4 regions of the Exiguobacterium sp. s40 genome follow, and region 4 is predicted to be linked to each of the others. Evidence: predicted binding sites of a transcription regulator. Region 4 holds the regulator's gene; each other region holds the start of a gene.
What was found. Region 4 encodes Rex, which represses fermentation and respiration genes when NADH is low (regulators of the CRP and FNR family bind a similar motif). Its sites were predicted from a motif close to TTGTGAAATATTTCACAA; they were not measured.

Region 1 (2,205 bases), on a different contig from region 4:
GAGCGCTTGGTTTGATTCTGGATCTGGTTCCCCTTGGCGGGCGGCTACGTAGATTTCACGGCCGAACTTCGCATAAATGCGACTCGTATTGGCGTCTTTTGACGCCTTTTTCTCTTTAATGTTGTTCCATTTACGACCCATTACATGTCATCTCTCTTTCCATTGTTCGATTGATTCATCCTCGATTATATAAGAAGACGTGGATGTTGACGAGTAAAAATCATCCCTCGCTCTTATCCATCTTCTCGACGATCTCCGTCAACGTCTTCAGGCTGTCAATCAATCGATCCGTCTCTTCCTCGTCTAAAAAAGCGAGGCGGTCCTCGAACAAGCGTCGAAACGAGTCGCGCCGCTCGCGAAGAACGAGCTCACCTTTGTCGGTCAACTGGTTCCAGATGACACGGCGGTCACGCTCGTCCGGCACGCGGGTGATGTAGCCCTCATCGACGAGCTTCGTGATGAGCGGCGTCACGTTTGGCGGGGCGATCGATAGCGTCTCGCTGATGTGTCCGTTCGTCACGGCGCCCTCATCCTCAATCAACATGAGGAGATGAAAGTGGGAAAAGTTCAAGTTTGGGATTTGCGGGAGGTCGGAACGGCGTAACAACTTCCTGCGGATTAATGGGATCAGTTTTACGAACTGATCGGCTGCGTCTTGTCTCGGCATAGTCATGTCACTTCCTAATTAGGTTCTTTCTTCATTATACACGACCGAGGGCGGGGTGGACGACAATCCTTGTTGCGTGACAAATTGCACAGCACATCAGACAAACAGGCGCCACAATATATGTAAGCGTTCACATTTGTTAGACTTCATCTTTTCATGAAAACGCATACGATTTTACTGAGCGTCCTATCAAAAAGCAAGACCTATCCTCATTCTTCAAAAAATATTGTGAAAGAGTTCACATTGTTGTCACGCACAAATTGTTGGAAACGTTGTATTCTATGAATGTGAAGGAAAGCACAAACTCTTATCAAACCACTGATCGACCCGTGCTCTCCATCAAGTCAGCAGTATAAGCTCTCATTCATGAGGAGGAACCCAACATGGCAGTTAAAGAGAAAGCAGTAGTGGAAACATCAGCAGAACAGATGGTCGACACGCTCGTCACACGAGCACATACAGCGCTCGACACGTTAATGACGTTTGATCAAGAGAAAATCGATGCGATTGTTCAGGCGATGGCGCTAGCCGGTCTCGAACAACACGTCGCACTCGCGAAACATGCATATGAAGAAACTGGTCGCGGTGTGTTTGAAGATAAGATGATCAAAAACATCTTTGCGACAGAATATATTTATAACTCACTCCGTGGTGAGAAGACGGTCGGCGTCATCGAAGACGATGAGCAAAACGGCATCACGTACATCGCGGAACCAGTCGGCGTCGTCGCCGGGGTAACACCGGTCACGAACCCGACATCAACGACGATGTTCAAAGCAATCATCGCCATCAAAACACGTAACCCGATCATCTTCGGCTTCCACCCGTCGGCACAACAGTGTTCAAGTGAAGCGGCCCGCATCCTTCGTGACGCAGCCATCGAAGCCGGCGCACCGGAACATTTGATCCAATGGGTTGAAAAACCGTCACTCGACGCGACGAAAGCACTTATGAACCACCCAGGAGTCGCCATGGTCCTCGCAACAGGCGGTGCGGCGATGGTCAAATCAGCCTATTCAACTGGTAAACCGGCCCTCGGTGTCGGTCCTGGTAACGTTCCAGCCTACATCGACAAGACAGCAAAAGTAAAACGTGCCATCTCGGACGTCATCTTGTCGAAAACGTTCGATAACGGGATGATCTGTGCATCTGAACAAGCGATCATCGTCGACCAAGAAGTTTACGAAGAAGTGAAAGCCGAAATGACGGCGCTCGGTTGCTACTTCTGCTCACCAGAAGAGAAAGCAAAACTCGAGACACTCGTCATTAAAACAGACTCTTGTGCGGTAAACCCTGAAATCGTCGGGAAGCCTGCAGCCTGGATCGCCGAGAAAGCTGGAATTAGCGTTCCGGCCGACACGAAAATCTTGATTGCCGAACTCGAGACGGTCGGCGCGACAGAATTGCTCTCACATGAGAAACTTAGCCCAGTACTCGGAGCCTACAAAGTCCAATCGCGTGAAGAAGGTTTCGCCATCGCAGAGAAGATGCTTGAAATCGGTGGTCTCGGTCATACGGCAGCCATCCACTCGACAGAC
Region 2 (2,205 bases), on a different contig from region 4:
AGATTCTGTCAAACCGCTATCGATGATTTGATCGGCTTCGTCGAGGACGATCGTATGCGTCTCGTGAAGTTTCAACTTTTTCTTCTCAATGAGTTCGACGAGTCGGCCCGGTGTCCCGACGATTAAATGTGGTTTTTTCTTCAACCGGTCGATTTGACGTTTCAACTCGACGCCACCGATGAACGAAGCAATGCGGACGTCACCTTTCTCGGTGAAGCGTTGCGCGACCGTTTGAATCTGCATGACGAGTTCACGCGTCGGCGCGACGATGACGACTTGGATGCGGTCGTTCGAAGCGTCGATTTTTTCGATGGCGGGTAATAAGTAAGCAAGTGTCTTCCCGGTACCTGTCGGCGCTTCGATCGTGACGTCTTTTCCGTCAAGAAGAAGCGGGAAGGCTTCGGCTTGGACCGGCATTGGTTCAGTAAAGCCAAGGCGATCCCAGGCTTCGTTAATAAATGGTTTTGTAAAGTTCATATCAATTCTCCTTATCGTGGGGCAAAAACAAAGGAAGCATAAGCGCTCCCTGTCTTAGATATAGCGAACATGTTCATTATCTTGGTCGAATGAAGAACGGAGTGTCTGTGTGAACGTCTGTCCGTCCTCGATGAGTTTGATGTGCACATCGATTTGGTCAGCCGACGCCTCGACGCCTTCGACGGTGAAGCCTTGATACACACGATACTGCAATTCTTTCGTCAACCGTTCGTATGAAGCGAGCTCTGGATACGTCGCTGCCACGTCAATCGGGCGCGAGATGAGAGCAACGAGCAAGTTATCGCGGTAGTCGATGAAATCCTCGTTTTCGATGTCGTCGTCAAACCGAATCCAAAAACCTGCGTCTTCAAATTCTGTGATGAATCCGTCACGTTGTTCACCGTTATCCTCTACTTTAAGAGAGATGCGGTCACCGGTCTTTAAATCGTGAGCGGCTGTCAATAATTCGTACGTCATGGGAAGAACCCCTTCCTCTTCTACAATGTTCTGCCTTCATTGTGTCCGATATAAGGCAAAAATTCAAGTTCTATCACCGAGGTGTGAGGTACATCACTACGAAAACTGTATAAATCGTCACATCCCATCTGAAATGATACAGAAATGAGTTGAATCCTGCCGAAACAAGACTTATCTGTTTCAGAAGGAAGGGTGTTTGCATTATAACAGTATTTAAAGCGCTTACAAAAAACGGCTTTATGCCAACGTTCATGAGATTGTTACAACTTTCACAAGAATGTAAAACAAAATGTTCACGTTTTCACGTACACTCAACTTATAGACAGCACGCAGTTATCTCAACTATGAGGAGTGACCCACAATGGCAACCGAAATTAAATCAGCCTGGTCAGGATTTGTACCTGGGCAGTGGACGAACGAAGTGAACGTCGGTGAGTTTATCCGTTTGAACCGACACGAATACACAGGGGACGATCATTTCCTCGTCGGACCGACCGAAGCGACGAACCGTCTTTGGGCACAAGTGATGGAATTGACGAAAGAAGAGCGGGAACGCGGTGGTGTTTGGGCGGTCGATCAAAACAATCCGTCGACAATCGTCTCGCACGGACCGGGATACTTAAACAAAGAGCTCGAGAAAGTGGTCGGCGTTCAAACGGACGAGCCGTTCAAACGTTCGATTCATCCAAACGGCGGGATCCGGATGGTCGACGCTGCCCTTGAGTCATACGGTTTCGAGCCGAACCCTGAAATCACAAAGATTTATTCGGAAATTCGCAAAACGCATAACCAAGGTGTCTTCGATGCGTACACACCTGAGATGCGGGCGGCGCGGAAGTCAGGGATCATCACAGGTCTTCCTGACGCTTACGGCCGGGGACGGATCATCGGCGACTACCGTCGTGTTGCCTTGTACGGGTTAGACTTCTTGATTGCAGAACGTAAAAAAGACTTGGCGAACCGTGGCGGTTTCTTATCAGAGTCAGATATTCGGACACGGGAAGAAATGTCTGAGCAGCTCCGGGCCCTCCAAGAGTTGAAACAACTCGGTGCGGCGTACGGGTTTGACCTCGGCCGTCCGGCGGAAAATACACAAGAGGCGTACCAATGGGTATACCTTGCATATCTCGCAGCCGTCAAAGAACAGAACGGCGCCGCGATGTCACTTGGACGTGTCTCGACATTCCTCGATGTTTACGCAGAACGTGATATCGAAGCAGGTCGTTTGACCGAGTCAGACGTTCAAGAAAT
Region 3 (2,205 bases), on a different contig from region 4:
ACGCCGGCCATCGTCTTATTCACAAGTTTCGCTTTATTGAGCGGCTTTTTCATTCTCCGTGTCAACATCCCGATGCAACTGTATTTACAGACAAACACGGAACCAAGTTATCTCGGTCGTGTCATGGGCGTCCTCGAAGCACTCGCTATGGGCATCACACCGCTCGGATTTATCTTATTCGGCGCATTGAGCGAATGGGTGCCCGTCGCATACCTCTATTCTATTTGCATGGTCTGCCTGCTCACCATCACGTTGTTCGCGATGCACCGCATCCGTCACGACATTGCTGCCGAAAAATCAGATGTATTGGCCGATGCGCAAAGCGCTCCGGCGCATCAGTGAACACAAAAAGACATCGAACGTTTCAGTTCGATGTCTTTTCTGTTGATGGGAGGACTCGTTTCTCTAACAAGAACGGTCCGAGTGGGATGACCGACGCCATGACGGCGAGCACTAACACTTTGAAGCCCCAGTTGAAACGCCATGCCATATAGACGGCTGCCGCCACGTAAGCGACGAACAGGAAACCATGGGCCGCGCCGACGATACTGACAGCGAGCGGCATGCCCGCCAAATACTTGAGCGGCATCGCGATGAGCAACAAGAGTAAGAAAGACACTCCTTCTGTGTATCCGAGCCATTTAAAATGTGTCGCGTTCATATTCGTTCTCCTTTTCAATCGATGCTACGTTCATCGTAGCCGAAAGTGGTGAGGTTTGTCACAGGAGAACGTCATAAATCCGTTACGCTATTTGACGATTTGGTGAACGATGCATGACTTTTGTTTCCACGAACTTGCGAAGGAACAATCCATCGACGCCAAGTTTACCAGCATTGTAGCCTGCGACGAGGATGAGGACTGAGACGATTAACATCGTCGGGTTCGTGCTGACCGTACCTGAGAGCAAGAACGCCATGTTCATGACGAGACCGAAGAAAGCGGCGCTACGTGTGAGGGCACCGAGCAAGAGCCCGAGACCGACGAGAAACTCACCGTAAGGAATCAACACATCGAACAAAGCCGCGTTCGGGATGGCGAAGTTCTCTAAAAATGCTGCCCACCAACCGGCAACGGCTGGGTGATCACCCGTGGCGAGGGAAGCTGCGTTTTGAAGATAACCACCCGACTCGAATCCACCTGTGATTTTGCCCCAGCCTGCTGTGAGCCAGTGATAGCCGAGCCAGAGACGAAGGACTGTCAAAATACCGGTAGCGATGTTGTGGTTCTGCCAAAATTTTATGAACATGATAATTCCTCCTTTGAATGAGTGAATGATGATTGATATGTGATTACATTCACAATATACCATCTATGTTCACACTTTCACATAAGTTAGGGCAAGAGTTCACGTTTCGTTCATATGTGCGTCACAGGTCAGTCACTTTTTGGAAATTGGTCAATTTGAAAAGGACGTCCGCGAGGGACGTCCTTGTTTGAGTTACAAATTCACTTCTTGAGGGGGCTGTCCTTTTTTATTCATCACGCGCATCGACTGCGGCGCGATTTTCAAGATGACGAGTTTTGGATCGTCCGGACCATCGAACCAGCCTTCGAGTTTCTCGTTCCATACTTTTTCTTTCATCGATTCATCATCCGATACACTCGTCTCGCCTAAAATCTCGAGATACGTATCCCCGACACCATCGCCGTCATAACCAATCAAAATATGCGTATACGGATTGTTTTTTAATTCATCGACTTTATCCGTGTCTTTCGACGTTGCCGTGTAGAGTGTCAGTTCATCATGGAAAAACGTCATATAACGGCTGTGCGGCTTGCCTTTATAGACCGTCGCCATCGTCCCTACGTTACTATGATCTAAAATCTGTTTGGCCGTTTGCATTGCATCCATTCCGAAAAACCTCCTTGTGATAGTCACTCGTATATTGATTCCCCTGGGGCAAGTGATTAAACACGCGGACAACAAAAAACCTGCTCGCCGAAGCGAGCAGGTTATAAAATTCCTTGAGATAAGGAAGATTAGATTTTTTCAACGTTAGAAGCTTGTGGTCCACGAGCTCCGTCAGTGATTTCGAAAGTTACTGCTTGGCCTTCTTCAAGTGTCTTGAAGCCGTCGCCTTGGATTGCTGAGAAGTGTACGAATACGTCGTCTCCGCCTTCCATTTCGATGAAGCCGTAACCTTTTTCTGAGTTAAACCATTTTACTTTACCTGTGTTCATAATGAACCCTCCTGAAATAAACG
Region 4 (2,205 bases):
TGGAATGGTCAGTTGCAGCAAGAACGTGAAGTAGTTCGACGCCCCGATGATTTGCGTCAGACCAAGGTCTTGCCCGAGGTCCGTCGAGATATCGAGGACGAGCGGGAACAACCAATAGTAGGCAAACGCCAAACCGACGAGGAACAAGATAAAGATGATCGGAATATAGGCGAGCGTCGCTTTCCGCTCGTTCGGATGCAGACCAGGTGCGACAAACGCCCACAGTTGATACAGTAGAAACGGACCAGCCGCGACGAGACCGATGACGAGCGCCAAGTTCAAATAAATCATGAGCGGGTCCGCGACCCCAAAGGCGTTCAATTCAAGCCCTCGTTCGACGAGGTCGGCCTGGAGATAGGCGAGCACATATTTGACACTCGGCAAAGCAATCAAAAAGAAGGCAAAGACGACAAATGCCGACAGCATCAGTCGTCTCCGCAGCTCTGTCAAGTGGTCGGACAGTGCCCGTTCTTGATCAGGTTGATGGCTCATCGCTTACTGCTCTTTCTTCTCAATTTCTTTCTTGTCTTTCTCGTCATGCTCGTTCATCATGCCACTCGTGGCATTTTTGAACTCACGGAGCGTTTGTCCGGCGGCGCGTCCGAATTCAGGCAATTTCTTCGGCCCGAAGATGATAAGCGCGACGATGGCGATAATGAAGATACTCGCTCCCCCAGGAATACCGACGACGAGCAACGATGATAGTAATTCCATTATTGATGGACCCCCTCAGCAGATGGATAGTGTTGCATAAAGTAAATGAGCGACTGGAGTTCGATCGACAAGTCGATATGATGGACGCGGACCGTGTCCGGCACAGTAAGCCTGGCCGGTGTAAAGTTCAAGATGCCTTTGATGCCGAAGCGGACCAAGTCATCCGCGACAGGCTGTGCATAGACAGACGGCACCGTCAAAATCGCGACGTCAATCTTGTTTTGCTTCATGATCTGTTCCATCTCATCGACGTGATGAATCGGGACACCGGACATCGTCGTGCCGACTTTTGTCTCGTCTGCGTCGAACCCGACGACGATATGTGTGTTATTGTTTTTAAGGAAGTTATAGTTGACGAAAGCTGTCCCGAGATGACCAACCCCGACTAAGGCGACGTTCGTAATCTCGTCCTGATTCAGTGTCTTACGGAAAAAGTCTAACAGATACTGTACGTTATAGCCATATCCCTTTTTACCGAGCGCACCGAAGTACGAGAAATCGCGACGGATTGTGGCCGAATCGACCTTGACCGCCTCACTCAGTTCAGCAGAAGAGACACGCTGTTTTCCTGATGAATGCAGGCTTTGGATAAACCGATAGTATAGTGGCAACCGTTTGGCTGTCGCTTGCGGAATCTTTGGTTCGTTTTGACTCAACGGAAAGAGCCTCCTTTTTACGACGCGTTTCAAACGAATCTAATTTCATACACCTTGATTGTAAACGAATTCACATGACCACTCAACGAATATACCTGAAAAGGGGAAGAAATAAAGTATACTAAATAGAGAGAAAGGGGTTTTTTCACTTGATCCTACTGCAAGTCAATAACTTATCGAAATCATTCGGCGTCGAGCCGATTTTAGAGAACGTCAAACTCGAAATTCAAGAAGGCGAACGCGTCGCGCTTGTCGGCCGTAACGGTGCCGGCAAGTCGACATTGCTCAAAGTCATCGCCGGGGAATACAACTACGACTCGGGCGATATCATGAAGCCAAAAGACGTCACCATCGGCTACCTGGCCCAAGATTCAGGACTCGAATCCAACGAGACAATTTGGAATGAGATGCTCAATGTCTTCACCGATTTAATCGAACAAGAAAAGACGCTGCGCCGCATGGAGCAAGACATGGGTTCAGAGCGCATTTTGAACGACCCGGCCGCCTATGAGCGCCTGCTGTCGTCTTACGATGAAGAACAGCATACGTTCAAAGACCGCGGCGGCTATCAATACGAGGCAACGATCCGCTCCGTCCTTCATGGGATGCGTTTCTATCCGGACGACTTCGAACGCCGCATCGATACGCTCTCCGGCGGACAACGGACCCGCCTCGCCCTGGCGAAGATGCTCCTTCAAAGTCCAGACCTGCTCATCTTGGATGAGCCGACGAACCACTTGGACATCGAGACGCTCGGTTGGCTCGAGAAGTATTTGAGCGGTTATAAAGGCGCCGTCTTGATCGTCTCCCACGACCGCTACTTCCTCGACCGCGT

Region 1: the regulator Rex is predicted to act here: its motif matches at 894-911, upstream of adhE (bifunctional acetaldehyde-CoA/alcohol dehydrogenase).
Region 2: the regulator Rex is predicted to act here: its motif matches at 1,212-1,229, upstream of pflB (formate C-acetyltransferase).
Region 3: the regulator Rex is predicted to act here: its motif matches at 1,285-1,302, upstream of KNP02_RS12555 (DoxX family membrane protein).

The regions. Positions count from the first base shown of each region.
Region 1 covers NZ_JACSLC010000008.1:47,779-49,983, reverse strand. The annotation lists gene KNP02_RS09070 (YebC/PmpR family DNA-binding transcriptional regulator) at 1-141, opposite strand, end outside; gene KNP02_RS09065 (MarR family winged helix-turn-helix transcriptional regulator) at 221-667, opposite strand; gene adhE (bifunctional acetaldehyde-CoA/alcohol dehydrogenase) at 1,051-2,205, shown strand, end outside.
Region 2 covers NZ_JACSLC010000009.1:37,671-39,875, forward strand. The annotation lists gene KNP02_RS09490 (DEAD/DEAH box helicase) at 1-477, opposite strand, end outside; gene KNP02_RS09495 (hypothetical protein) at 532-954, opposite strand; gene pflB (formate C-acetyltransferase) at 1,316-2,205, shown strand, end outside.
Region 3 covers NZ_JACSLC010000015.1:57,730-59,934, reverse strand. The annotation lists gene KNP02_RS12565 (MFS transporter) at 1-342, shown strand, start outside; gene KNP02_RS12560 (DUF3817 domain-containing protein) at 365-661, opposite strand; gene KNP02_RS12555 (DoxX family membrane protein) at 744-1,247, opposite strand; gene KNP02_RS12550 (pyridoxamine 5'-phosphate oxidase family protein) at 1,440-1,853, opposite strand; gene KNP02_RS12545 (cold-shock protein) at 1,982-2,182, opposite strand.
Region 4 covers NZ_JACSLC010000013.1:68,838-71,042, forward strand. The annotation lists gene tatC (twin-arginine translocase subunit TatC) at 1-492, opposite strand, end outside; gene KNP02_RS11725 (twin-arginine translocase TatA/TatE family subunit) at 496-714, opposite strand; gene KNP02_RS11730 (redox-sensing transcriptional repressor Rex) at 714-1,370, opposite strand; gene KNP02_RS11735 (ABC-F family ATP-binding cassette domain-containing protein) at 1,520-2,205, shown strand, end outside.